3 regions of the Streptomyces sp. NPDC003247 genome follow, and region 3 is predicted to be linked to each of the others. Evidence: riboswitches for the same ligand, from Rfam matches in the RefSeq annotation. Region 3 holds a riboswitch; each other region holds the start of a gene.

Region 1 (9,222 bases), on a different contig from region 3:
GTGATCCCGGGACTGGGCACCGTCCTGCTCGACGCCGTCGCCGAACGCGACGTGCCCGTCGTGCAGGGCCTCGCGGTGGTGTTCGGCGTGCTGACCGTCGTCCTGAACCTCGGGGCGGACCTGGTCGCGCACCGGCTGACGCCCCGAGCGGCGGTGGCCGCGTGATCCGGCGCCGCTTCCTGCCGGGCCTCGCCCTCGTCTGCGTGCCCCTCGGTCTGGCGCTCCTCGGGCCGCTGCTCGTCGGCGACCCCGGGCCGCGCGCCGCGTCCTTCGTCCTCGCCGACGGGCACCGGCTCGGCACCGACTTCGTGGGCCGTGACGTCCTGCACCAGGTGCTGCTCGGCGGACGCACCGTCGTCGTCACCGCGCTCGCCGCGACCGCCCTCGCCTACCTGGCCGCCGTTCCGGTCGGCCTCGCCGGCGCCCTCACCCGCGCACCCCGGCTGGAGGAACTGCTGATGCGGCCGCTGGACGTGCTGCTCGCCGTACCGTCGCTGCTGCTGATCCTCCTCGTGGCGTCCGCGTTCGAACCCGGAGCGGCCGGGCTCGCGCTGCTCGTCGCGCTGGTCAACGTGCCCGACGCGGCCCGCATCGTACGGGCGGCGGCCGGTGAGGCGGCCGCGCGCCCGGCGGTCGAGGCGCTGCGCATGCAGGGCGAGAGCGTCTGGCGGATCGGCGTCGGCTACGTCGCCCGCGCCGGCCTGCGCACCCTCGCCGCCGACGCCGGCATCCGGCTGACCGGTGTGCTGTACCTGGTGTCCACGGCGGCGTTCCTCGGGGTCGGCGTCGCACCGGACGCCGCCGACTGGGCGGTCATGGTCGACCGCAACCGCACCGGCCTGTGGGTGCAGCCCTGGGCCGTGGTGGTGCCCGCCCTGCTGATCGTCGCGCTGACGACCGGCACCAACCTGCTCTTCGACGCCGCGTCGGAGAGGACACCGAAGAAGGGGGGAGCCCGCCCGTGAGCCTCCGCACCGACCACCCGCTCGCCGAACTCCGCGACCTGCGGGTGGAGGTCGACGGCCGCGCGCTCGTCGACGGCGTGCGCCTGCGGGTGCTGCCCGGCAGGGTGACCGCCCTGGTCGGCGCCTCCGGCAGCGGCAAGACCACCACGGGCCTGGCGCTGCTGGGGGAGTTCCCGCCCGGCGCGCACGTCACCGGGGAGGTACGCCTGACCCGCGACGGCCCGGTCGGCCACGTGCCCCAGCACCCCGCGGCCGTCCTCAACCCCGCCCGCCGCGCCGGCGCGCTCCTCGACGACCTGGCCCGCCTCCGGGTACGCCACCTGCCGCGCGGGCAGCGCCGCCCGGCGGCCCGCGCGCTCGTCCTGCGCGCCCTCGCCGACGCCCAGCTCCCCGACGGGGAGGCGCTGGTGCGGCGGTACCCGCACCAGCTCTCCGGCGGTCAGCAGCAGCGCCTCGTCCTGGCCCAGGCTCTCCTGTTGGGGGCGCGCGTCATCGTCGCCGACGAACCCACCACCGGCCAGGACGCCCTGACCAAGAGCCGCGTCGTCGACCAGCTGGCGGCTCTCGCCGCCCGCGGCATCGCGGTCGTCCTGCTCAGCCACGACCTCGACGTGGTCCGCGCCCTCGCCGACGACGTCCTCGTCCTGCGGGCGGGCCGGGTCGTGGAGTCGGGCCCGTCCGAGCGGCTGTGGCTCGCCCCCCGCCACGCCTGGACCCGGGAGCTCCTCGACGCCCGGCGCCCGCCCGCCGGCGCCCGGCCCGCCCCGGACACCGGCCGGCCGCCCGCCCTGCGGGTGCGCGACCTCACCGCACGCCACCACGGCGCCGTGGCACTGCGCGCCCCGGAACTCACCCTCCACCCCGGCACCTCGCTGGCCGTCGTCGGCCGCTCGGGCAGCGGCAAGACCACCCTGGCCCGCTGCCTGGCCGGGCTCCACCGCGACCACGACGGCGAGATCCTCCTCGACGGCACCCCGCTGCCGCGCAGCCTGCGCCACCGCACCCGCGCCCAGCTCGCCGCCGTGCAGTACGTGTTCCAGGACGTGCGCGCCGCCTTCGACGAACACCGGCCCGTCCTGGACCAGGTCGCCCGCACCGCGGTACGCCTGCGCGGCACGGACCCGGCGGCCGCCCGGGAGGAGGCCCTGACCACCCTGACCCGTCTCGGCCTTCCGCCCGACCTGCCCCACCGCTGGCCGGCCCGGCTCTCCGGCGGCGAACTCCAGCGCGCGGCCCTCGCCCGGGCCCTGCTCGCCCGGCCCCGCGTCCTGATCTGCGACGAGATCACCTCCGGGCTCGACACCGTCACCCGGCGCGGCATCCTCGACGTCCTCGCCGGTCTGCTGCGCGAGCGCGAGGACCTGTCCCTCGTCCTCGTCACCCACGACCTGGACACCGCCCGCCTGGCCGACCACGTCGCCGTCCTGGACGCGGGCGAGCTGGTCGAACAGGGCCCCGCCCACCGCGTCCTGACCCACCCGCGCCACCCGTTCACCGTCTCCCTGACCCGCACGACGGCCCACCAGGAGACGGGCACACGGCCCTGACCAGCGGGACGTTCCCCGGGAGGGCCGGCGTACCGGGGGAGGGGCGGCGGACCGCGGGCGGGTGTGCGGGCGATCGCGGGCTTCTGACCTCCGGCCCGGGTCCCCGGCCTCCGGTCCCCCGGCTTCTGGTCCCCCGTTTCCCGCCCCGAGCCCTGGCCCTCCGGTTTCCGGCCCTGGCCCTCCGGTTTCCGGCCCTGGCCCTCCGGTTTCCGGCCCTGGCCCTCCGGTTTCCGGCCCTGGCCCTCCGGTTTCCGGCCCCGGCCCTCCGGCTTCCGGCCCCGGCCCCCCGGTTTCCGGCCCCGGCCCACCGGCTTCCGGCCCCGGACCACGGGCCCCGGACCACGGGCCCCGGACCCCCGACCCGGCGCCCCAGTGCCCAGAGGTCCGGGGCCGGGGTCCAGGGCCGGCCCGGGTCCCTGCACGGCGCGCCGCCCGGCGCCCGGCCGCACGAGCCGGTGTCGGGCGGTGCCCGCTCAGTGCTGGGCGGTGCCGGTGGTGGTCCCGTGGTCGTGCCCGCGCCACGCCTCGGCCCGTAGGTCCGCGTCGCACAGGACGTCCACCGCCGTGCAGGCCAGGGCCTCCGTGGCGGCCAGGAGGACGTGCCGGGCCCGGTCGGAGGCCGCGGCGGCGGCGAACTCGGGGGTGTGGTCGGAGCCGTCCTCGCCCATGATCGCGACGAAGGGGTGGATGGCCGGCACCCGCCCGCTGACGTTCCCGATGTCCGACGAGCCGAGGTACACCCCCGGCACGGGCGGCGTCACGGTGATGCCGGCCCGGCGCAGGTGCGCGGCGAACCGCCCCGACAGCGCCCCGCTGTCGCGGAAGTGCTCGTAGCGCACGGTGGCACGCTCGACGGCGCACGTGGTGCCGGTGGCGAGCGCCACGCCCTCGGCGGCGGACCGCACCCGCCCGGCGAGGTCGTCCAGGGCCTCCGTCGTGGCGGCGCGCAGCCCGAACAGCCCCTCGGCGTACTCGGGCACGATGTTGGTGGCCGTACCGCCGTGCGTGACGATGCCCTGGACGTGCGAGGCCTCGGGCAGCCGCCGGCCGAGCGCGGCCAGCACGTTGAACAGCTCGACCAGGGCCGCGAGCGCGTCGACGCCCTCCGTGGGGTTGCCCGTCGGGTGGGCGGCGCGGCCGTGGAAGCCGACCCGGTACTGCTCCTGGGCGGTCAGCGGCGCCCGGACCCAGTCGTACACCCCGGGGTGGAACATGAGCGCGGCGTCGACGTCGTCGAAGACGCCCGCCTCCACCTCCACCACCTTGCCCCCGCCGCCCTCCTCGGCCGGGCTGCCCACCGCCAGCACCGACCCGGCGTCCGGCCCCAGCACGGCGCGGGCGGCGATCGCCGCGCCCAGGCCGGCGGCGGCGATCAGGTTGTGCCCGCACGCGTGCCCGAGGCCGGGCAGGGCGTCGTACTCCAGCAGCAGTGCCACCGCGGGCCGCCCCCGGCCGTGGCGCGCGGTGAACGCGGTCGGCAGCCCCGCCACGTCCTGCCGCACCTCGAACCCGGCCCGGCGCAGCTCACCCGTCAGCAGCGCGCAGGCCCGCCGCTCGGCGAAGGCGTACTCCGGGTCGGCGTGCAGTGCCGACGCGACGCCCCAGAGGGCGTCCGCCCGCTCCGTCACCTCCTGGTGGACGCGGCGGTGGAGGGCGTCGGGATCGCGGTGCACACGGCCTCCCGGGCGTCGGCGGGGTGTCCTTCCGACCCACCGGGTTCCACCGGGCGGCGTGTCGACACCCCGGCGGACGGGCCCGCCTCAGCCGTCGGCCGGCAGGGGGGACGCGACGGCCGCCGCCAGGGCGGCCAGCTCCTCCGGGCTGCGCGGGCCGGCCTCGCCCTCGGCCAACGCGCCCTGCGCCCGCAGCAGTCGGGCCGCGGCGACGCCCCAGGGCAGCCGCAGCCCCGCCGCGCCGAGCAGGTCGGCGCGGGCCAGGGTCGGGGCGGCGGGTCCGGTGTGGACGCCGGAGGGGGTGAGGAGGGCCGCGTCGTCGGCCCAGCGCAGGGCCAGGTCGACGTCGTGGGTGGCCATCACGACCGTGGTGCCGGCGGCGCGCAGGGCGTCGAGCGTGGCCAGGAGGCGCTCCTGGCCGTCCGGGTCGAGTCCGGCGGTCGGCTCGTCGAGGACGAGCACACGCGGCCGCATCGCGACGGCGCCCGCGATCGCGGTCCGCTTGCGCTGCCCGTAGGAGAGCAGATGGGTGGGCCGGTCGGCGAGGGCGGTGATGTCCAGGGCGGCGAGCGCCTCCGCCACCCGGGCCCGTACCTCGGCGTCGGGCAGACCGAGGTTCAGCGGCCCGAACGACACGTCCTGCGCGACGGACGCGGCGAACAGCTGGTCGTCCGGGTCCTGCACCACCAGTTGGACGGTCGTCCGCAGCCCGGTCAGCCCCTTGCGGTCGTACACCACCGGCCGCCCGTCGACCGTCACCGTCCCGGCGCGCGGCCGCAGTCCGCCGCTGAGCAGCCGCATCAGGGTCGTCTTGCCGCTGCCGTTGCGGCCGAGCAGGGCGAGCGCGCGGCCCTCGCGGACCGCGAAGTCGAGGCCGTCGAGCACGGCCGGGCCGTCCTCGTACGCAAAGGAGACGCCCCGCAGGGCCACCGGCTCGCTCATGACAGGGGCCCTTCCAGGACGAGGGTGAGGGCGGCCACCGCTGCGAGGAGCGCGCAGCTCGCGGCCGTGAAGCGGACGGAGACGCGGGCCTCGGGCACCAGGACGCGCAGGGTGCCGTCGTAGCCGCGTCCGGCGAGCCCGGTCTGGAGCCGCGCCGCCCGGTCGAAGGCCCGCACGAAGGCGGTGGCGCCGAGCCCCGCCAGGGAGCGCCACTCGGCGGCCCGCGAGGTGTGCCCGAGCCGGGCCGCCTGGGCCTCCCGGATCCGCCGCACGGAGTCCAGCAGCAGGAAACTCATGCGGTACGTGACCAGGGCGACGTCCACGACCGGCGCGGGCACGCCGGCCCGCACCAGCCGCGGCAGCAGGTCGGACACCGGGGTGGTGAACGCGAACAGCAGCACGCCGAGGGAGGCTGCCGAGGTGCGCAGCATCAGCTCCCCGGCCCGCGCGGGCCCGCCGTCGGCCAGGCCCACGAAGGCGCCGGGCCCGCCCACCCGCACCAGCAGGGGCAGGGCACCGGTGACGCAGAAGCCCAGCGGCACCCGGTAGGCGCGCCACAGCCGGCGGGCCGGCACCCCCGCCGGGCCCAGCAGCAGGGCGAGCGCCGTCACCAGCACCAGGGCCGCGCCCGGCCAGGGCGGCAGGGAGATCGCGAGCAGGGTCAGCCCGAGTCCGAGTACGGCCTTGTCCACGGGGTGGCGGCGGCGCCAGCGGCTGCTGTGCGCCGCCGCGTCGATCGGCAGCACGAGGGTCAGGCCCGTCCGCGCGCGGACTCTCCGGCGCCACCGGGGGCGCCGTCCGCGGGCGCGGTCGCCTCCGCACGCCCCGAGCCGTCCGCGCCGTCGTCCGGGACCGTCCGGTGCGCGGCCCCCGGGGCGTCCGCCAGGGCCCTCGCCCGCTGTTCGCCCTGCCGCCGGCCCCGGCGCAGGCCGAAGTAGTAGGCGAGGACGCCCGCGCCCAGGGCGGCCTGGACGGCGAACAGCGCCGACTCGATCTCACCGGACGGCGGCTCGTACAGCGGGGAGAACCACGGTTCGTAGTCCGGTTCGATCTCGGTGATCGCCGTCTCCGCCTCGGCGTCGGAGCCCGCGAACGGCTCCTTCTTGCCGTCGCCCAGGCCCAGGGCCAGCGGCAGCACCGCGAGGGCGACCACCACGAGCAGCAGCAGGGCGTTGATCCTCGTGTTGCGGCTCACCGGGCCACCGCCTCCGTCCCGGTCGGCTGCGCCGTCCGCCGCCCGGTGACGAGCACGCCGAGCCGGGTCAGTTCGCCCTTGCTGGACTGCACCAGAAGGCGCATCACGAGGACGGTGAGCAGGCCCTCGCTCACCGCGAGCGGGATCTGCGTGACGGCGAAGACGGAGCCGAACGTGCCGAGCGCGCCCAGGAACCCGCTGCCCGGGTCGGGGAACGCCAGCGCCAGCTGCACGCTGGTGACGCAGTACGTCGACAGGTCGGCGACGAACGCGCCGGAGAACACCGTGACCATCAGCGGCACGCCGAACCGCCGCAGCAGCCGGTACGTGCCGTAACCGGCCCAGGGCCCGGCGATCGCCATCGAGAAGGCGTTGGCGCCGAGCGTGGTCAGCCCGCCGTGCGCGAGCAGCAGCGCCTGGAAGAGCAGGGTGATGGTGCCCAGCACCGTCATGACCGGCGGCCGGAAGAGGATCGCGCCCAGGCCGGTCCCGGTGGGATGCGAGCAACTGCCGGTCACCGAGGGCAGCTTGAGAGCGGACAGGACGAACGTGAAGGCGCCGGAGGCGCCGAGGAGGAGCGTGCTCTCCGGGTGCTCGCGCACCTCACGGCTCAGGGCGCGGACTCCGTGGACGACGAACGGCGCCGACGCGACGCCCCAGGCGACCGCGTGCGCCGGAGGAAGGAAACCCTCGGCTATGTGCATGGCTCAGCAGACCCTCTCCAGCACCTCGTGGATGGTTGACGCGCCTTGGCCGGTCTCCTGGCTGACGGGTACCACCGCCCGTGCTCCGCCTTCCCGGGTCCGAGGACCCAGTGGCTGCCCGCGAGGGCCGGAGCCGGACTTCCCGATCACAGTGGCGAGGGCCGCACCGGCATCACACCGGATTTCCCGTTCACCAAGGCGTGGTGACAGTAGTGCGCGGAACGGGGCGGTGACAAGCGGCAACGGGGGCGCGCGAACGGCGGGCGGCGGCTCACGCCCCGGCGCACAGCCGCCCAGGACACGCCGCCCGAACAGCCGCGCGCCTCCCGGCCCGAGTCCGCCGCGCACGGCGTCCGCCGCCAGCCGACGCGCCCCACGGGCCCACCGCCCCCCGCCGCTCCCCCGGATCAGCGCCCCCGCCAGTCCAGGCAGACCACCAGGGCGTCGTCCTCCGGGGTGCGTTCGCCGCGGTGGCGGGTCAGTTCGCGCAGGACGGCGTGCGGTACCTCGGCCGCGGGCAGCAGGCGGGTGGCCTGGATCGCCCGGGCGAGGGGGGCGTCGCCGTACGTCTCTCCGCCGGGGGAGGCGACCGCGTGCACGCCGTCGCTGACGAAGACGAGGCGGTCACCGGGCTCGGCGTGCACCTCCTGCTCCACGTAGTCGGTCTCCTCGAACATGCCGAGCGGCAACTGGGCGTCGAGGGGGATCCGTTCCACCCGGCCGTCGCGCAGCCTCAGCATCCGCGGGGAGCCGGCGTCCACCACCCGGGCGCGTCCCGTCGTGAGGTCGAGGTCGAGCATGAGGACGGACAGGTAGCTGCGGCCCCGGTAGTGGGCGTGCACGGCCTGGTCGGCGAGCGCCGCCTGGTCGGCCAGGGACAGCCCGGCCCGCCGGGCGTTGCGCAGCGCGGTGATGGCCAGGCCGGTCAGCAGGGACGCCTCCGTGCCCTCGCCCATGCCGTTGGTGACGTACAGCATCAGGCGGTCGGCCGTCACCGACCAGTCGTAGTTGTCGCCGAAGACCGCGTAGGCGGGCTCCAGTTGCGCGCCCAGATCGAACTCGGGGCGGCTGCACGACCGGCCCGGGAGCAGGTGCCACTGCATCTCGGCCGCCAGGGTGAGCCGGTCCTTGCGTCTCGCCTGGACATAGAGGTCGGTGTCCCGGTCGGCCACGACCAGCTCGTGCCCGAGCGCCCGGGCGATCTCCGCGAGTTCGGCCGGCACGTCGCCGGCCGGCTCCGGCAGGGTCACGGTCAGCACGCCGAGCCGGTCGCCGCGCACGGAGACCGGCAGGTGCACCCGCACCCGCCCGTCCCCGACGGATTCCACGAACGGCTCCTGCGCGCCGAACGCCCGGCCGGCCGGGCCGTCGTGCACCGACACCGGCTCCGCCGTGTGCGGCAGCTCGGACACCGGTTGCAGCACGGTCAGGCCGTAGTCGGCGAGGTACAGCTCGACGGAGTCCGCCGCGTACTGGCGGAGCAGTACGCCGCGGACCGCGTCGAGCACCTCGTGGGGTGCGGCCGCCCGCAGCGCGCGCTCGGCGGTCACCAGTGCGTTCACGGTGGTCACTACATCAACCTTTCGTCGAATCCTCTGCGGCCCCGTGCGCGCACGGGGCCCTCGGTGCGGCCGTCGCGCCCGCCGTGCCCTCGTACCCCCTCCGGGCGTACGGCGGGATTCGTCGACGGGGTCCGCCGACGCGGTCCCTAGTACGCTGGCGGTCGACCCAGTGCCTGCGAGAGTGTGGACCGTGACTGCCTTCCGCCATCGCCCGGAGCCCGAAGAGGTCGCACGGGTCACCGCGACGGCCGCGGAGCTGCTGGAGGTCCTGTGGGGCAGGGCCTCGACCGCCCCCGCCTCCGCGTCCCAGCTGCGCGTGCTGCTGATCCTCGAACACCACGAGGGCATCAATCTGCGCACCCTCGCCGACTCGCTCGCCTCCACCCCGCCGTCGACCAGCCGGCTCTGCGACCGGTTGCAGGCCTCCGGGTTCGTCGAACGCGCGGTGAGCCCGGCCGACCGGCGCGAGGTGCGGCTGCGTCTCAGCGGCCGGGGGCGGGCCTTCCTCGCGGATCTGCGCGTGCGCCGGGAGCAGCAGTTGCGGGCGGTGCTGGCGGTGATGCCCGCCGCCCGGCGGGTCGCGCTGCTGGAGGGGCTGGAGGCCTTCTGCGACGCGGCGGCGACACTGATACAC
Region 2 (9,222 bases), on a different contig from region 3:
ACAGCTGCTCCAGCAGGTCGATCGCGTCGGCGGCCGTGCGCGACGGGCCCGCCACCAGGTCCGTCAGCTCGACGGACACCTTCACCGGCGCCCCCGGCTCGGCGAGCAGCTCCTTCTCCACCAGCCCGAAGTGCGCGGCCAGCGCCGCCCGCAGGCCCGGCAGCGCGTTCGCCTGCCCGCCCCACACCTGCGCGGCCCGCAGCACCGCGAGCACCAGGTTCACGCGCGGCTCCCCGACCGGGCCGCCGCCCAGGACGTGCAGGCCGTCCCGGATCTGCACGTCCTTGATCTCGCACAGATAGCCGTCGATGTGCATGACGAACTCGTCGAAGTCGTCGTCGCCCGGCTGCTCGGCCACGTGCAGGTCGTGGTGGAGCTCGGCCGCCTTGACCAGCGTCCAGATCTGGGCGCGCACGGCCGGCGCCTTGACCGGGTCCAGGTCGGAGACGAGCGCGTACTCGTCGAGGAGCTGCTCCAGCTTGGCCAGGTCGCCGTAGGTGTCGGCGCGCGCCATGGGCGGCACCAGGTGGTCGACGACGGTGGCGTGCCCGCGCCGCTTGGCCTGGGTGCCCTCGCCGGGGTCGTTGACGATGAAGGGGTAGACCAGCGGGAGTTCACCGAGGACGGCGTCCGGGGCACAGCCGCCGCTGAGCCCGAGTCCCTTGCCCGGCAGCCACTCCAGCGTGCCGTGCTTGCCCATGTGGACGATCGCGTCGGCGCCGAAGCTGTTCTCCAGCCACCGGTAGGCGGCCAGGTAGTGGTGGGACGGCGGCATGTCGGGGTCGTGGTAGATCGCGATCGGGTTCTCGCCGAAGCCGCGCGGCGGCTGGATCACCACGACGACGTTCCCGAACCGGAGCGACGCGAGCACGATGTCGTCGCCGTCCACGTAGAGGGAACCCGGCGGCTCCCCCCACGCCTCCAGCATCGCCTCCCGCAGCTCCGGGTCGAGCTTGTCGAACCAGGCCCGGTAGTCGGCCAGCGGGACCCGGGCCGGCGCGGCGGCGAGCTGTTCCTCCGTCAGCCACTCCACGTCGTGCCCGCCGGCCTCGATGAGCCGGTGGATCAGCTCGTCGCCGCCGGACGGGTAGTCGGTCAGCGCGTACCCCGCGTCCCGCAGCGCGTCCAGGACCCGTACCGCCGACGCGGGCGTGTCGAGGCCGACCGCGTTGCCGACGCGGGAGTGCTTGGTCGGGTAGGCGGTGAAGACGAGCGCGATCCGTTTCTCGGCGTTCGGCTTGTGCCGCAGCCGGGCGTGGCGGACGGCGATCCCGGCGACCCGGGCCGCCCGCTCGGGGTCGGCGACGTACACCGGCACGTCGTCGGGCCCCTGCTCCTTGAAGGAGAACGGCACGGTGATCAGCCGCCCGTCGAACTCCGGGATGGCGACCTGCATCGCCGCGTCCATGGGGGACAGGGCGGCGTCGGACGCGTCCCAGGCGGCCCGGGAGGAGGTCAGGCAGAGCCCCTGGAGGACGGGCACGTCGAGGTCGGCCAGGGCGCCGATGTCCCAGGCCTCCTCGTCGCCGCCCGCCGACGCCTGCGAGGCGTGCGTGCCGCCGGCGGCGAGGACGGTGGCGACGAGCGCGTCGGCCCGGCCGAGGATCTCGTACAGCCCGGGGTCCGCGCCCCGCAGCGAACCGCAGTACACGGGCAGCGCGTTGGCGCCCCGCGCCTCGATCGCCTCGCACAGCGTGTCCACGAAGGCGGTGTTGCCGCTCAGCTCGTGGGCCCGGTAGAAGAGCACACCGACGGTCGGCCGGCCCGCGACGAGGTCCCGCTCCCCGCGCACCCCGAACTCGGGCATCTTCCGCGGCTCGTCGAACCCCTCGCCGGTCAGCAGCACGGTGTCCGACAGGAACCGCGCCAGTTCGGTCAGGTTGTCCGGCCCGCCCTCGACGAGGTACCTCAGGGCCTCCGCGACGACCCCGGTGGGCACCGACGACTCGGCCATCAGCTCGGCGTCGGGCACGCCCTCCCCGCCGAGCAGCACGGTCGGGATCCCGGACGCCCGCAGCGCGGCCAGCCCGTCCTCCCAGGCCCGCTTGCCGCCCAGCAGCCGTACGACGGCGATGTCGGCGCCCTCGACCAGCGCGGGCAGGTCCCGCTCGACGTCCACCCGGGTCGGGTTGCCGATCCGGTAGGAGGCGCCGGAGGCGGACCGGGCCGCCAGCAGATCGGTGTCGGCGGTCGACAACAACAACACTGTGCTCATGCGGGCGCTCCCGGTGGAATGAAAGGCAGTCCTTGCGGCGCGCCCGACTCGATGAGCCGCCGGAGCGCGTCGGTGTCCGCGTGCTGTTCGATCAGGTCGCCGAGCCGGTCGAGCTGCTCCTCGCGCAGCGCGGCGAACGAGGTGCCGGCGGCGGGCACGAAACGACGGCCCGCGGCGGCCGCCACCTCGCGCAGGAAGGCCCGCCGGAATCCGTCCGACTCCAGCGAACCGTGCCAGTGCGTGCCCCAGGTCTGCCCGACCCGGCAGCCGTCGAGGAAGGGCTCCCCGCCCAGGACCTCGGCGACCCCGTGGTGGATCTCGTAGCCCTCGACCGGCTCCCCGAGGGCTTCCCCGACGGGCCGGGTGAGGGTCTTCTCCCGGGCGAAGCGCACGCGCACGGGGAGGACGCCGAGCCCGTCCACCCGCCCCCTGCGGCTCTCGACCTCGTCGTCGATGCGCTCGCCGAGGAGCTGGAAGCCGCCGCAGATGCCGAGGACGGGCCGCTGTTCGGCCGCACGGCGGACCAGGGCGTCGGCCAGCCCCCGCTCCCGCAGCCACTCCAGCGCCCGCACGGTCCCCCGGGTGCCGGGGACGACCACGAGATCGGCGTCCGCCAGCTCCTCCGGCCGGTCCACGAACCGCACCACGACGCCCGGCTCGGCGGCCAGCGCGTCGACGTCGGTGAAGTTGGACATCAGCGGGACCGCGCAGACGGCGACCCGCAGCACGTCCTCCCCCACGGGAGGGGCGACGGCCGACTCCCGGACCGTGCCGCGCAGCGACACCCGCAGCCCGTCCTCCTCGTCGATGCCGAGCCCGTGGCGGAACGGCAGCACCCCGTACGTCCGCCGCCCGGTCAGCCCGTGCAGCATGTCCAGGCCCGGCTCCAGCAGCGAGACGTCGCCGCGGAACTTGTTGACGAGGAACCCGGCGACGAGCGCCTGGTCCTCGGGGGAGAGCAGGGCGACGGTCCCGAAGAACGAGGCGAAGACGCCGCCCCGGTCGATGTCGCCGACGACGAGCACGGGCAGCCCGGCGCCCCGCGCGATCCCCATGTTCACGATGTCCGTCCGCCGCAGGTTGATCTCGGCGGGAGAACCGGCCCCCTCACAGATCACCGCGTCATACGTGCCCCGCAACGTGTCGAGGCACTCCAGCACGGTGCCCAGCAGCTGCTGCTGCCGCCCCCCGTGGTACCCGCGGGCGCTCATCTCGCCGACCGGCTTCCCGAGCAGCACGACCTGGCTGCTCTGCTCGCCACCGGGCTTGAGCAGCACGGGGTTCATCAGCGCGGTCGGCTCCACCCGGCACGCCTGGGCCTGCATGGCCTGCGCGCGCCCGATCTCGGCGCCCTCCCGCGTCACGAACGAGTTCAGCGACATGTTCTGCGCCTTGAAGGGCGCGACCTTCACTCCCTGCCGCACCAGCCACCGGCAGATCCCGGCGGTGACGACGCTCTTGCCGGCGTCGGAGGTGGTGCCGGCGACGAGGAGACCCCCGCTCATGACGTACGCCCCTTCGCGACGAGGCGCGCGGCGACGGTGACGCCGAGCGCGAGGAGGCCGACACGGCGGGAGAGCCGCGCGGCACGTTCGATGTCCCGCGCGGCCACGGGCCGCCCGGCCGCCCCGTTGAGCACGGGCCGGTGCTCGACCCGGCCGCCGTAGGACAGGGTCCCGCCCAGCCGCACCCCGAGGGCGCCGGCGAAGGAGGCCTCCACCGGACCGGCGTTCGGGCTGGGGTGCTTGCGCGCGTCGGCCCGCCAGGCCCGTACGGCCCCGCGGGGGTCGTCCCCGGCGACGGCGGCGAGGACGGCCGTCAGCCGTGCCCCCGGCCAGCCGGCCAGGTCGTCCAGGCGCGCCGAGGCCCAGCCGTAGCGGCGGTGACGGGGCGACCGGTGGCCGACCATGGCGTCGAGGGTGTTGACGGCCCGGAAGCCGAGCAGCCCCGGCACACCGCCCACGGCGCCCCACAGCAGTGCCCCGACCACCGCGTCGGAGGTGTTCTCGGCGACGGACTCGACGACGGCGCGGGCGATCCCGTCCGCGTCCAGGGCCTGTGGATCCCGCCCGCACAGATGCGGCAGCCGGGCCCGCGCGCCCTCGACGTCCCCCGCCTCCAGGCACCGCCCGATGGTCCGGGCCTCGCGCACGAGGGAGGTCCCGCCGACGACGGCCCAGGTGGCGGTGGCGGTCAGGGCGGCGGAGGCGGCGGCCGACGACCGGACGGCGCGTGCGGCGCCGGCGCCCAGGGCCACGGCCCCGCCGACGCACACGGCGGTGTGCAGCGCGCCCCACCCGCGGTGGTCGTGCCACAGCACCCGCTCCACGCCGGCCGCGGCCCGCCCGAACACGGCGACCGGATGTCCCCGGCGCGGATCGCCGAGGAGCAGGTCCCCCAGGAGGCCGGCGGCGGCGCCGTACGCGTGAAAGCGATCGGCACCCATCGGCTCAGCCGGCCGCGGGGTCGGGCAACGACCGGGTGGATGACCTCGAACGGCAGCCGAGCATGGCGATATGTCCTCACTCAGGGTGTCCACGCCCTGGTTCGACGAGACCGGCGACGAGAGTTCCTGGCTCCCGGGGGTGTCTACCCCGGTGACAGTGGCGGGACCGCGCCGGACTCACACCGGCTTCCTCTTCCTGTCGCCGTACATGGCTCCGGCAGTCCACCACGGGCCCGGAACGGCCGTCAACTTGGTGTTGACCTGCACGGGGAGAGTGTGCAGAACCCCACACCGGCCGTCCGGGACGGCCGGTCGCGGACGTGCGTCCGCCCCGCCGGGACCGCCGGTGGGACGGCCGCCGACAGGGCGGAGGGAGGAGGGACGACAGAGGGAGGGGAGGGGGGCGGAGGAGGGGCGGGGACCCGTGGTGCGTGAAGGGCCGGAGACCCTCGGTGCGCGGCTCAGGCCACGATCAGCGAGATGCCGTACGCCACCGCGGCCGCGCACGCCGCGAAGCAGGCGTACGCCCCGGTGACCGCGAGCGCGGCCGTCCCGCCCTGCGCCGCGGCCCGCTCGCGCCGCGACAGGCCCATGATGCCGAGGGTGAACAGCGCCACCAGGGCCACCGTGACCACGAGGCTGACGCCGAAGACGGAGCCCAGAGCCGCCCAGTCGATCTTCATGATGCTTCTCTTCTCTGTGTGCCGGGTGGGCGGGCTCAGGCGGCGGGAGCCGTCGGCTCGGTGGCGATGGCCGGTGCGGCCGGCGACGGGACGGCGGCGACCGGCCCGTCCGGGACCGTGCCCGCCGGGGGCGGGGTGACGGCCGCGATCGCCGTGGTGACCACGCCGGCCGGCTCGTCGGTCCCGTTGACGTTCGACGCGTCCACGACCTCGCTGCGGGACCGCTTCCAGATCGCGGCGCTGGAGGCGACGAGGAAGACCGCGACGAGGCCCGTGCCCCAGGCGCCGAGGCCGGTGACGTACTCGGCGAGCGCGCCGACGACAGCCGCGGCCGGCAGGGTCAGGCCCCAGGCGATGAACATCCGGGTGGCCGTCGACCAGCGGACGACGCCGCCCTTGCGGCCCAGCCCCGCGCCCATCACCGCGCCGGAGACCGAGTGCGTGGTGGAGAGGGAGAAGCCGAGGTGGGAGGAGGCGAGGATGACGGTGGCCGCGCTGGTCTGGGCGGCGAAGCCCTGCTGCGGCTGGAGGTCGGTCAGGCCCTTGCCCATGGTGCGGATGATGCGCCAGCCACCCAGGTAGGTGCCGAGCGCGATGGCGAGGCCCGCGGAGAGGATGACCCACAGCGGCGGGTCGGAGTCGGGGGCGACGGCGCCGCCGGCGACCAGGGCGAGGGTGATGATGCCCATCGTCTTCTGCGCGTCGTTGGTGCCGTGGGCGAGGGAGACCAGGCCCGCCGAGGCGATCTGGCCGGCCCGGTAGCCCTTCTCGGCCGCCTTGCCGTCGGCCTTCCGGCCGAGCGTGTACGACAGGCGGGTGGCGAACATCGCGGCGACGCCCGCCACGATCGGGGCGGCGACCGCCGGGAGCAGCACCTTGGTGACGAGCACGTCGCCGTGGACCGCGCCGACGCCCGCCGAGGCGATGGTGGCGCCGATCAGACCGCCCATGAGGGCGTGCGAGGAACTGGAGGGGAGTCCGACCAGCCAGGTCAGGAGGTTCCAGAGGATCGCGCCGACCAGGGCGGCGAAGATGACCTCGGGACGGATGCCGGTCTCGTCGACGAGACCCTTGGAGATCGTGTTGGCGACCTCCACCGAGAGGAATGCGCCTACAAGGTTGAGCACGGCGGACATGGCCACCGCGACCTTGGGCTTGAGCGCGCCGGTCGAGATGGTCGTGGCCATCGCGTTGGCGGTGTCGTGGAAACCGTTCGTGAAATCGAACGCGAGTGCGGTTACCACCACAATCGCGAGGATCAGCGAGAAGTTTTCCATTTACCCAGGCAATCGTTCGAGGTCATTGGCTGGATGAAGGTAGGTAACCTGGGTGAACGGAAGGTGAACTGAGTCGGGCTTCGCGATGACTGTCTGCGGAGTCCCGGATTCCAGCCGCCCGGGCGCCGCCCCTGGCAGGATCATGGGCATGGCTGAACTGCGACGTGACCCCCGCCACGACACCGCCGGCACAGCGGGGACGGAGGAGACCCGGGCCTGGGCCGACCTGCTGGCGACGGCCCGCCGCACCGCCGCCGACGGGCTCGTCGTCGGCACCTCCGGCAACGTCTCGGTCCGCGTCGGCGACACCGTGCTCGTCACCCCCTCCGGCGTGCCCTACGACCGCCTCACCCCCGACGACATCACCGGCGTCCGCCTCGACGGCCGGCAGGTCCTCGGCACCCTGGTCCCCACCAGCGAACTGCCGATGCACCTCGCCGTCTACCGCACCACCGACGCCCGCGCCGTCGTCCACACCCACGCCGTGCACGCCACGGCCGTCTCCACCCTCGTGACCGAACTCCCGCCCGTCCACTACATGGTCTGCGCCCTCGGCGGCTCCGTCCGGGTCGCCCCCTACGCGACCTACGGCACCCAGGAACTGGCGGACAACATGCTCCGGGCCCTCGACGGCCGCACCGGCTGCCTCCTCCAGAACCACGGCACCCTCACCTACGGCGCCACCCTCGACCAGGCCTACGACCGCACCGCCCAGCTGGAGTGGATGTGCCGGCTGTGGCTCACCGCGTCGTCGGTGCCCGGCCTCACCCCGACCCTCCTGACACCGGACCAGCTGACGGCGGTGGCGGAGCGGCTGGGGGGCTACGGGCAGCGGGCCTGACGGGGCGGCCCGCGGCACGCCGTGCTCCTCCGCTCCGGCCCGTGGCGTGCCGCGCTTCGGCCCGTGGCGTGCAGTGCTCCGGCCCTTGGTACGCCCTGCTCCGGTCTTTGGTGCGCCGTGCTCCGGTCTTTGGTGCGCCGTGCTTCGTTCCGTCCCGCACCACCACTGGCCGGTCGGACGATCGGCCGGGACACTGGACGGGTGCGCACTGTCACCGCGACGGCCGCCGCCGTCACCGCAGCCCTGGCCGCCGGCGCCGCCAGTGTCGCCGCCGGCCGGTTCGCCAGCGACGCCGCGCTCAAGGCGCCGCCCGGCCGCCCCCTGCCCACCGAACCCCGGCTCACCGTGCACGGCACCGCCGCCGGCCAGATCGTGCTCACCCGCGACCTGGCCGCCCTGCGGCCCGGCACCTACGGCCTCGGCGGAAACGGCTCCCACGCCGTCGTCGGCCCGGTCCTGCCCACCGCGTCCCCCTCCGCCGACACCGTCGTCCGCCGCCTCGAACGCGTCACCCACGGCACACTGAGCCCCGGCGACGCGGTGTGGCTCACCCCCAACCTGCACGTCGGCACCCCGAGCGGCGCGCTCGGCCTCGACCACGCCGACGTCGACGTCCCCGGCGAGCTCGGACCGCTGCCCGCCTGGTTCGTCCCCGGCGCCCGCCGCACCTGGGTGATCGCCGTGCACGGCCTGGGCACCACCCGGGAGCACGTGCTCAACCTCGCCGGCTTCCTGCACCGCCGGCGCTTCCCGGTGCTCGCCCTCGCCTACCGCGGCGACCTCGGCGCGCCCCGCCCCCCGGACGGCCTCAACCACCTCGGCGCCACCGAGTGGCGGGACGTCGACGCGGCCCTGCGGTACGCCGTGCGGTACGGCGCCGAACGCGTCGTCCTGCTCGGCTGGTCCACCGGCGCCACCATGGCCCTGCGGGCCGCCGCCCACTCCGGCCTGCGCGACCTCGTCTCGGGGCTGGTGCTGGACTCCCCGGTGCTCGACTGGCAGGCCACCCTGCGCGCCCTCGCCGCCGCCCGCCACACCCCCGGCGCGCTGCTGCCCCTCGCCGTCCGCGCCGCGCAGGGCCGCACCGGCCTGGACGCCCACCACCCCGACGAGGCGGCGGACCCCTCCCGCCTGCGCGTCCCGGCCCTGGTCTTCCACGGCCCCGACGACCCGGTCGCCCCCTGGGAGGCCACCCGCCGGCTCGCCGCCCGGCGCCCCGACCTCGTCACCCTCCACCCCGTCCGGCAGGCCCCCCACGCCGCCATGTGGAACGCCGACCCCGCCGCCTACGAGGAAATCCTCCGCCGCTTCCTGACCCCGCTGATGTGACCTCCGCCGTAGGGCGGCGCGGCGGGGCTCCCCACAGGAGGCCACCACCCCCGCCCGCAGGACCGCACGCCCGTTGCCACGGGCCACCACCCCCCGCCCACGGGACCGCACGCCCGTTGCCACGGGCCACCACCCCCCGCCCGCGGGACCGCACGCCCGTTGCCACGGGCCGTCACCGTCCCGCCCGCAGGCCCACCACACCCGTTGCCACGGGATCACCACCCTCCCGCCCGAGGGGCCGCCGCCCTCCTTCCGCTCACCGGCACCAGGCGTCCCCGCGCCCCCGTGCGCACCGGGCCGCGCACCCCGTCCCGAAGGTTCCGTTTAACCCCGTACCAGTGGCTTGATCACGTCTCCTCACCCGCCTCCGGCCCCCGTCCCGGGACCGGGTCCCCGCCCCGCCAGGGCATTCCGTTTGGGTTTTCGGACCG
Region 3 (9,222 bases):
GCCTCCCCGCCGCGGTCGAGCGTCAACGCGTACCGTCCGTGGGGCCAGGACCTGGACCAATGGTGTAGACCAGTACGGGGAGCTTGGCTCAGACCAATAGGGCTGTCAAGGGTGCTTCACAGGCGCCGAGTCGTCCGTTACGCGACCGCGATATGCAGGGACTTTTCAATTTCCGGGGCGCCCGCCGAAGGCCCTCGCGCGGAACGGACCACCGCCCTACGACGGCGTGCTGGACTAGACCAAGACGGGTCCCGCGGGTATACAGAGGGGATCACGGAGCGTGCGAGGTCACCCGCACCGGTCACCCCGCCCACGAACCCGTGCCACGATGTGAGCCGCGGCCGATGGGATGTCGGCCGTTCGGCATCCGGAGCCGGGAAGGCAGGCCATGAGCACCGACGTCAGCAGTGCGGAGAACGAGGGTGGGGCTACCGTCCGTACCGCGCGCGTGCCCAAGTACTACCGCCTGAAGAAGCACCTGCTCGACATGACGGAGACCCAGTCGCCCGGCACCCCCGTGCCGCCCGAGCGGACCCTCGCGGCCGAGTTCGACACCTCGCGCACGACCGTGCGCCAGGCCCTCCAGGAACTGGTGGTCGAAGGCCGGCTGGAGCGCATCCAGGGCAAGGGCACGTTCGTCGCCAAGCCCAAGGTCTCCCAGGCGCTGCAACTGACCTCGTACACCGAGGACATGCGCGCCCAGGGCCTCGAACCCACCTCCCAGCTCCTGGACATCGGCTACATCACGGCCGACGACCGGCTGGCCGGGCTCCTCGACATCACCGCCGGCGGACGCGTGCTGCGCATCGAACGGCTGCGCATGGCCAACGGCGAGCCCATGGCGATCGAGACGACGCACCTGTCGGCCAAGCGCTTCCCCGCCCTGCGCAGGTCGCTGGTCAAGTACACGTCCCTCTACACCGCCCTCGCCGAGGTCTACGACGTCCACCTCGCGGAGGCCGAGGAGACCATCGAGACCTCCCTGGCCACCCCGCGCGAGGCGGGCCTGCTCGGCACCGACGTGGGCCTGCCGATGCTGATGCTGTCCCGGCACTCCCTGGACAAGGCGGGCAAGCCGGTGGAGTGGGTGCGGTCCGTCTACCGGGGGGACCGCTACAAGTTCGTGGCCCGGCTGAAGCGCCCGCAGGAGTAGGCGGCCACCGCGGCCGAGCTCCCACCGAGCTCCCGCCCCCCCGGTTCGGGTGGAGCGGGCAGGAGCGGAGGTCCCGATATCCGGACGAGGTCTTCCGCTGACCTTTATCCGTCCCCTACATTTCGCGTGCGTTGCACGCGCGATCAACGAGGGGATGGAGTCGCCCGATGCCGGAAGCACCACACGTCTCAAGAGGTCCGGTGGTGACGCCCGTACGCGTCGTCATCGCCCTCTGCCTGTTCGCGCCTTTCGTGGCGATGCTCTGGGTCGGCTCGTACGCGAAGGTGGAGCCGACGCTGATCGGCATCCCCTTCTTCTACTGGTACCAGATGGCCTGGGTGCTGATCTCCACCGTGCTCACGATGATCGCGTACCGGCTGTGGCAGCGTGACCAGCGCGCCCGCAAGGCCTCGGACGGGGGTGCGTCCCGATGAACAACGAGGTCAACGGCGTCGCACTCACCGTCTTCGTCCTCTTCTTCCTGGCCGTGACCGTCATGGGCTTCCTCGCGGCCCGCTGGCGCAGGGCCGAGAACGAGCACAGCCTCGACGAATGGGGCCTGGGCGGCCGGTCGTTCGGCACCTGGATCACCTGGTTCCTGCTCGGTGGCGACCTGTACACGGCCTACACGTTCGTGGCGGTCCCGGCGGCGATCTACGCGGCCGGCGCGTCCGGCTTCTTCGCGGTCCCGTACACGATCCTCGTCTACCCGCTGATCTTCACCTTCCTGCCCCGCCTCTGGTCGGTCTCGCACAAGCACGGGTACGTCACCACCTCGGACTTCGTGCGCGGCCGGTTCGGGTCCAAGGGCCTGTCGCTGGCCGTGGCCGTCACCGGCATCCTCGCGACCATGCCGTACATCGCGCTCCAGCTCGTCGGCATCCAGGCCGTGCTGGACGTGATGGGGGTCGGCGGCGGCGAGAACACCAACTGGTTCGTCAAGGACCTGCCGCTGCTGCTCGCCTTCGGCGTGCTGGCCGCGTACACCTACTCGTCGGGGCTGCGCGCGCCCGCCCTGATCGCGTTCGTGAAGGACACGCTGATCTACATCGTGATCGCGGTGGCGATCATCTACATCCCGATCAAGCTGGGCGGGTTCGACGACGTCTTCGCCAAGGCGGGTGACGCGTTCGCGCAGACCAACCCGGCGACGGGCAAGCCGCGGGGCGCGCTGGCGCCGGCCGAGGCGGGTCAGTGGACGTACGCCACGCTGGCCCTGGGCTCCGCGCTGGCGCTCTTCATGTACCCGCACTCGATCACCGCGACGCTGTCCTCCAAGAGCCGTGACGTGATCCGCCGCAACACCACGATCCTGCCGCTGTACTCCCTCATGCTCGGCCTGCTGGCCCTGCTGGGCTTCATGGCGATCGCGGCCGGCGTCAAGGTCACCAACGGGCAGCTGGCCATCCCGCAGCTGTTCGAGGACATGTTCCCGGACTGGTTCGCGGGCGTGGCCTTCGCCGCGATCGGCATCGGCGCGCTGGTCCCGGCGGCGATCATGTCCATCGCGGCCGCGAACCTGTTCACCCGCAACATCTACAAGGACTTCATCAAGCCGGACGCGACGCCCAAGGAGGAGACCCGCGTCTCCAAGCTGGTCTCGCTGCTGGTGAAGGTGGGCGCCCTGGCGTTCGTCCTGACGATGGACAAGACGGTCGCCATCAACTTCCAGCTCCTCGGCGGCATCTGGATCCTCCAGACCTTCCCGGCCCTGGTCGGCGGCCTGTTCACCCGCTGGTTCCACCGCTGGGCGCTGCTCGCGGGCTGGGCCGTCGGCATGCTCTACGGCACGCTCGCCGCCTACGGCGTGGCCTCCCCCACCCAGAAGCACTTCGGCGGGTCGGCGAAGGAGATCCCCGGCATCGGCGAGATCGGGTATATCGGTCTGACGGCGTTCGTGCTGAACGTGGTGGTGACGGTGGTCCTCACCTTCGTGCTGAAGGCGCTGAAGGCCCCGGAGGGCGTCGACGAGACGAGCCCGGAGGACTACACGGCGGACGCCGGCGACCCGGGCGTCCAGGTGGAGCTGCCGCCGGCGACCGCCGGAACGTCCCACTAGCCGGAACGTCGCACGCGGCAAGGCTCTCGGTGGGCCGGCGGAGAAATCCGGCGGCCCACCGTCGTGTGCGTGGGGCACACTGCGCGCCATGGACATAAGGATCCGGGAAGCGGAACCCTCCGAACACGCCGGCCTCGGCGACCTGACCGCCCGCGCCTATCTCGACGACGGCCTCCTCGACTACGGCGAGGGCGACGCGTACCTGCCCGTGCTGAAGGACGTGGCCGCGCGGGCGGCCGCCGCCACCGTCCTCGTGGCCGTGGCGGGCGACCTGCTCCTGGGCGGGGTCACCTTCGTACCGGGCCCCGGGCCCGTCGCCGACATCGCCCGGCCCGGCGAGGCCGAGATCCGCGCGCTGGCGGTCGCGCGCGAGCAGCGCGGCCGGGGCGCCGGCGAGGCCCTCGTGCGGGCCTGTGTGGAGCGTGCGCGGACCACGCGGGGCTGCACGGCCGTCGTGCTGTCGAGCCAGCGGGCCATGCACACCGCCCACCGGCTCTACGAGCGGCTGGGCTTCGTCCGCACACCCGAGCGGGACTGGAATCCCGTGCCGCACCTGGACGACATCACTCTCCTGACCTACCGGTTGACGCTCTGAGATCACCGGCAACACAACATCTGGGGGTGGCGTGACGGGCGAGCACAAGATGTATGCTCGTGCTCGCTGTCGCCGCAGGGGAATCCGGTGTGAATCCGGAACTGTCCCGCAACGGTGTACTCGTGTGCGCGCCTACCCATGTGCGCACACCCGTCCAGTCCGAGGACCTGCCGACAGTGCGCCCGGCCGTCCGGCTCGGGTGCCTTGACGTCCGGGCCTCGTGGAGTGGGCCGGTGGACGCGACGCCGTGCGCGCTCGTGTGCTGCCCCCTGCCCTCCGCCAGGCCCCTTGCCGAGCGAGGGAGAGCCCCCACGTGACCATCGCGCCAGCCGATCCGGCTTCAGCCACCCCGCAGGACACCGACGGCCCCGGTACCGCCCTGCTGCGGACCCTGACCGAGCTGACCGCCGACCTGCCCGACGGCGACCCGGGCCGGGTCGCCGCCGCCGCCCTGCGGGGCCGCTCCGCGCGGGCGGACGAGACGGAACTGCGCGAGCTGGCCACGGAGGCGGCCGCCGGCCTCATCTCCGAGGACCCCGCCTACTCCCGGCTGGCCGCCCGTCTGCTCACCCTCGGCATCCGCGCCGAGGCCGCCTCCCAGGGCGTGACCTCCTTCACCGGGTCCGTCGCCGTGGGACACCGGGAGGGGCTGATCGCCGACCGGACGGCCGCGTTCGTCACGCTGCACGGCGCGCGGCTCGACGCGCTGGTCGACCCGCACGCCGACGACCGCTTCGGGTACTTCGGCCTGCGCACCCTGCACAGCCGCTACCTCCTGCGCCACCCGATCACCCGCAAGGTCGTCGAGACGCCCCAGCACTTCCTGCTGCGCGTCGCCGCCGGACTCGCCGAGGACGACACCGCGCGGGCCGTGGACGAAGTCGCCGCGCTCTACGGGCTCATGAGCCGCCTCGACTACCTCCCCTCCTCCCCGACGCTCTTCAACTCCGGCACCCGGCACCCCCAGATGTCGTCGTGCTACCTCCTCGACTCCCCCAAGGACGAGCTGGACTCGATCTACGACCGCTACCACCAGGTCGCCCGCCTCTCCAAGCACGCCGGCGGCATCGGGCTGTCGTACTCCCGGATCCGCTCCCGCGGCTCCCTCATCCGCGGCACCAACGGGCACTCCAACGGCATCGTCCCGTTCCTGAAGACCCTCGACGCCTCCGTCGCCGCCGTGAACCAGGGCGGCCGGCGCAAGGGCGCGGCCGCGGTCTACCTGGAGACCTGGCACGCGGACATCGAGGAGTTCCTGGAGCTGCGCGACAACACCGGTGAGGACGCCCGCCGTACGCACAACCTGAACCTCGCGCACTGGATCCCCGACGAGTTCATGCGCCGGGTGAACGCCGACGCGCAGTGGTCCCTCTTCTCCCCCTCCGACGTGCCCGAGCTGGTCGACCTGTGGGGCGAGGAGTTCGACGCGGCCTACCGCGGGGCCGAGGCGGCGGGCCTGGCGCGGAGGACGATCCCGGCGCGCGAGCTGTACGGCCGGATGATGCGCACCCTCGCGCAGACCGGCAACGGCTGGATGACCTTCAAGGACGCCGCCAACCGCACCGCCAACCAGACCGCGACGCCGGGCCACGTCGTGCACTCCTCCAACCTCTGCACGGAGATCCTGGAGGTCACCGACGACGGGGAGACGGCGGTCTGCAACCTGGGATCGGTGAACCTCGGCGCCTTCGTCGACGGCGACGGCATCGACTGGCAGCGGCTGGACGACACCGTCCGCACCGCCGTCACCTTCCTCGACCGCGTCGTCGACATCAACTTCTACCCGACCGAGCAGGCGGGCCGCTCCAACGCCCGGTGGCGCCCGGTCGGCCTCGGCGCGATGGGCCTCCAGGACGTCTTCTTCAAGCTGCGCCTGCCCTTCGACTCCCCCGAGGCCAAGGCCCTCTCCACCCGGATCGCCGAGCGCGTCATGCTCGCCGCGTACGAGGCCTCCGCCGACCTCGCCGAGCGCAACGGCCCGCTGCCGGCCTGGGAGAAGACCCGCACCGCCCGGGGCGTCCTGCACCCGGACCACTACGGCGTCGAGTTCACCTGGCCGGACCGCTGGGCGGCCCTGCGCGAGCGCATCGCCGGCACCGGTCTGCGCAACTCCCTGCTCCTCGCCATCGCGCCGACCGCCACCATCGCGTCCATCGCGGGCGTCTACGAGTGCATCGAGCCGCAGGTGTCCAACCTGTTCAAGCGCGAGACGCTGTCCGGCGAGTTCCTCCAGGTCAACTCCTACCTGGTGCGGGAGCTCAAGGAGCTCGGCGTCTGGGACGCGCGCACCCGCGAGGCGCTGCGCGACTCGGGCGGCTCGGTGCAGGACTTCACCTGGATCCCGGCCGACGTCCGCGCCCTCTACCGCACCGCCTGGGAGATCCCGCAGCGCGGCCTGATCGACATGGCCGCCGCCCGCACCCCGTACCTGGACCAGGCGCAGTCCCTGAACCTGTTCCTGGAGACGCCGACCATCGGCAAGCTCTCCTCGATGTACGCGTACGCCTGGAAATCGGGCCTGAAGACGACGTACTACCTGCGCTCGCGCCCGGCGACCCGCATCGCCCGCGCCGCGCAGGCCACCGTTCCCGTCCAGCAGCCGGCGCCCGAGGACGCCGTCGCCTGTTCCCTGGAAAACCCCGAGTCCTGCGAGGCCTGCCAGTAATGAGCTCCACCACGAAGAACCTTCTCGACCCCGGCTTCGAGCTGACTCTGCGCCCCATGCGCTACCCGGACTTCTACGAGCGCTACCGGGACGCCATCAAGAACACCTGGACCGTGGAGGAGGTCGACCTCCACTCGGACGTGGCCGACCTCGCGAAGCTCACGCCGGCCGAGCAGCACCTGATCGGCCGGCTGGTCGCCTTCTTCGCGACGGGCGACTCGATCGTCGCGAACAACCTGGTGCTGACGCTGTACAAGCACATCAACTCCCCCGAGGCACGGCTGTACCTCAGCCGGCAGCTCTTCGAGGAAGCGGTCCACGTCCAGTTCTACCTGACCCTCCTGGACACCTACCTCCCCGATCCGGACGACCGCGCGGCCGCCTTCGCCGCCGTCGAGAACATCCCCTCCATCCGCGAGAAGGCCGAGTTCTGCTTCCGCTGGATGGACTCGGTGGAGAAGCTGGACCGCCTGGAGTCCCAGGCCGACCGGCGCCGCTTCCTGCTCAACCTGATCTGCTTCGCCGCGTGCATCGAGGGCCTGTTCTTCTACGGCGCCTTCGCGTACGTCTACTGGTTCCGCAGCCGGGGCCTGCTGCACGGCCTCGCCACCGGCACCAACTGGGTGTTCCGGGACGAGACCATGCACATGTCCTTCGCGTTCGACGTCGTCGACACCGTCCGCAAGGAGGAGCCGGACCTCTTCGACGACCGGCTCCAGCAGCAGGTCACCGACATGCTGCGGGAGGCCGTCGAGGCCGAGCTTCAGTTCGCGCGCGACCTGTGCGGTGACGGGCTCCCCGGCATGAACACCGACTCGATGCGGCAGTACCTGGAGTGCGTCGCCGACCAGCGACTGACGCGCCTCGGCTTCGCCCCGGTGTACGGCTCGGAGAACCCGTTCTCCTTCATGGAGTTGCAGGGCGTTCAGGAGCTGACCAACTTCTTCGAGCGCCGGGTGTCGGCGTACCAGGTGGCCGTGGAGGGCACGGTCGACCTGGACGAGGACTTCTGAGTCCTGGCCGCCCTCAGTTGACGGTCGATCCGGCGTTCGCGGGCCAGTCCCACGAGCGCCGGACCCGCGAGGAGGAGGAAGAGAACCAGGACCGTGAGGTAGGAGCCGAGTGCGTTCATGGGGGTAAGCATCGTGCGCCCGTGACGCTCATGGCAGTGGCAGGACTGCCGTACACCTTCAAAATCCTGCCACTCGCACGGCACACTGGCGGCATGCTGAAGAACGTGGTCGCGGTCGTCCTCGACGGTGTGCACCCCTTCGAACTCGGTGTGGTGTGCGAGGTGTTCGGCCTCGACCGCAGTGACGAGGGGCTGCCGGTGTACGACTTCGCGGTCGCCTCCGGGGAGGGGCCCGCGCTGACCACCCCCGCAGGTTTCGGGGTGCGCACGGAGCACGGCCTGGAACGCCTGGAGAGCGCCGACCTGATCGCCGTGCCGGCCGGGAAGGCGTACCTGACACGCGACTACCCGCCCGAGCTGCTCGACGCGCTGCGGCGGGCCGTGGACCGCGGGACGCGGGTGCTGAGCGTCTGTTCCGGGGTGTTCGTGCTGGGCGCGGCGGGGCTGCTGGACGGGCGGCGCTGCGCGGCGCACTGGCGGCACGCGGAGCAGCTCGCCCGGCGGTATCCGCGCACGGACGTCGAGCCCGACGTCCTCTACGTCGACGACGACCCCGTGATCACGTCGGCCGGCACGGCCGCCGGGATCGACGCCTGTCTGCACCTGGTCCGCAAGGAGCAGGGGCCCGAGGTCGCCAACCGGATCGCCCGGCGGATGGTCGTACCGCCGCACCGGGACGGCGGCCAGGCCCAGTACGTCGAACGGCCGCTGCCCCGGTCGCGGTGCGACACGGTGGGCGAGGTGCTCGCCTGGATGGAGCGGCACCTCGACCGGGAGGTCACCGTCGAGCAGCTCGCGGCCCGCGCGCACATGGCACCGCGCACCTTCGCCCGCCGCTTCCAGCAGGAGACCGGCACCACCCCCTACCGCTGGCTCCTGCGCCAGCGCGTCCTGCTCGCCCAGCACCTGCTGGAGTCGACGGACGAGACGGTCGACGCGATCGCCGGGCGCGCCGGTTTCGGGACGGCGGCGGCGCTGCGGCACCAGTTCGTGCGGGCGCTGGGCACCACCCCGAACGCCTACCGGCGCACGTTCCGCGGGCCGTCGGCCGCCTGACCGTACGCCGGAGACGCACCGGTCAGCGGGGTACCGGCGTCAGCAGCAGCCGCTTCGGGCGCAGGGTGATGCCCACCCGGGTCGCGGCGTCGGAGCCGGCGACCTGCTCGAAGCGGAACGTGCCCGCGAGCACCGCCGTGACCAGGGTGAGCAGGGCCATGGAGAAGTGGTCGCCGGGGCACTGGCGCTTGCCCACCCCGAAGGGGCGCATGGCGTACTTCGGAACGTCGCCCGACCGCTCGGGGAGCCACCGGTCGGGGTCGAAGTCCAGGTGCCGCCGGTAGGAACGGGGGTCGCGCTGGATCGCGTACGGGCTGTACACGATGTCGGCACCGGCCGGAATGCGATACCCGCCGAGTTCGGTGTCGGTGACCGCCCGCCGCATCAGAATCCATACGGCGGGGCGCAGACGCATGGCTTCCACGACGACGTTGTTGGTGTGCGTCAGCTTGCGCACGTCCTCGAATGCGACGGGCCGCCCCCCGGTTACGTCCTCGACCTCGGCGCGCACTTTGTCGGCGTGTTCCGGGTGGTCGGCGAGGACCAGCAGCAGAGACATGAT

What was found. Region 3 has a riboswitch for cobalamin ahead of ACFYWQ_RS08755 (ribonucleoside-diphosphate reductase subunit alpha). Riboswitches for the same ligand answer to the same signal wherever they lie in the genome.
Region 1: another riboswitch for cobalamin. It lies ahead of ACFYWQ_RS16080 (energy-coupling factor ABC transporter permease); the one in region 3 lies ahead of ACFYWQ_RS08755 (ribonucleoside-diphosphate reductase subunit alpha).
Region 2: another riboswitch for cobalamin. It lies ahead of ACFYWQ_RS40085 (cobalamin biosynthesis protein); the one in region 3 lies ahead of ACFYWQ_RS08755 (ribonucleoside-diphosphate reductase subunit alpha).

What each region holds. Positions count from the first base shown of each region.
Region 1 covers NZ_JBIAPF010000004.1:552,281-561,502, reverse strand. Annotated here, with positions in the region: gene ACFYWQ_RS16115 (ABC transporter permease) at 1-165, shown strand, start outside; gene ACFYWQ_RS16110 (ABC transporter permease subunit) at 162-965, shown strand; gene ACFYWQ_RS16105 (ABC transporter ATP-binding protein) at 962-2,512, shown strand; gene ACFYWQ_RS16100 (amidohydrolase) at 2,986-4,185, opposite strand; gene ACFYWQ_RS16095 (energy-coupling factor ABC transporter ATP-binding protein) at 4,273-5,127, opposite strand; gene cbiQ (cobalt ECF transporter T component CbiQ) at 5,124-5,873, opposite strand; gene ACFYWQ_RS16085 (energy-coupling factor ABC transporter substrate-binding protein) at 5,879-6,322, opposite strand; gene ACFYWQ_RS16080 (energy-coupling factor ABC transporter permease) at 6,319-7,026, opposite strand; cobalamin riboswitch at 7,056-7,239, opposite strand; gene ACFYWQ_RS16075 (PP2C family protein-serine/threonine phosphatase) at 7,434-8,576, opposite strand; gene ACFYWQ_RS16070 (MarR family transcriptional regulator) at 8,770-9,222, shown strand, end outside.
Region 2 covers NZ_JBIAPF010000019.1:99,210-108,431, forward strand. Annotated here, with positions in the region: gene cobN (cobaltochelatase subunit CobN) at 1-2,215, opposite strand, end outside; gene ACFYWQ_RS40080 (cobyric acid synthase) at 2,212-3,720, opposite strand; gene ACFYWQ_RS40085 (cobalamin biosynthesis protein) at 3,717-4,661, opposite strand; cobalamin riboswitch at 4,761-4,881, opposite strand; gene ACFYWQ_RS40090 (hypothetical protein) at 5,123-5,344, opposite strand; gene ACFYWQ_RS40095 (anion permease) at 5,380-6,621, opposite strand; gene ACFYWQ_RS40100 (class II aldolase/adducin family protein) at 6,770-7,462, shown strand; gene ACFYWQ_RS40105 (alpha/beta hydrolase family protein) at 7,664-8,791, shown strand.
Region 3 covers NZ_JBIAPF010000002.1:846,740-855,961, reverse strand. Annotated here, with positions in the region: gene ACFYWQ_RS08775 (GntR family transcriptional regulator) at 389-1,153, shown strand; gene ACFYWQ_RS08770 (DUF3311 domain-containing protein) at 1,321-1,587, shown strand; gene mctP (monocarboxylate uptake permease MctP) at 1,584-3,212, shown strand; gene ACFYWQ_RS08760 (GNAT family N-acetyltransferase) at 3,301-3,807, shown strand; cobalamin riboswitch at 3,848-3,997, shown strand; gene ACFYWQ_RS08755 (ribonucleoside-diphosphate reductase subunit alpha) at 4,121-6,472, shown strand; gene ACFYWQ_RS08750 (ribonucleotide-diphosphate reductase subunit beta) at 6,472-7,485, shown strand; gene ACFYWQ_RS08745 (GlxA family transcriptional regulator) at 7,698-8,660, shown strand; gene ACFYWQ_RS08740 (cytochrome P450) at 8,683-9,222, opposite strand, start outside.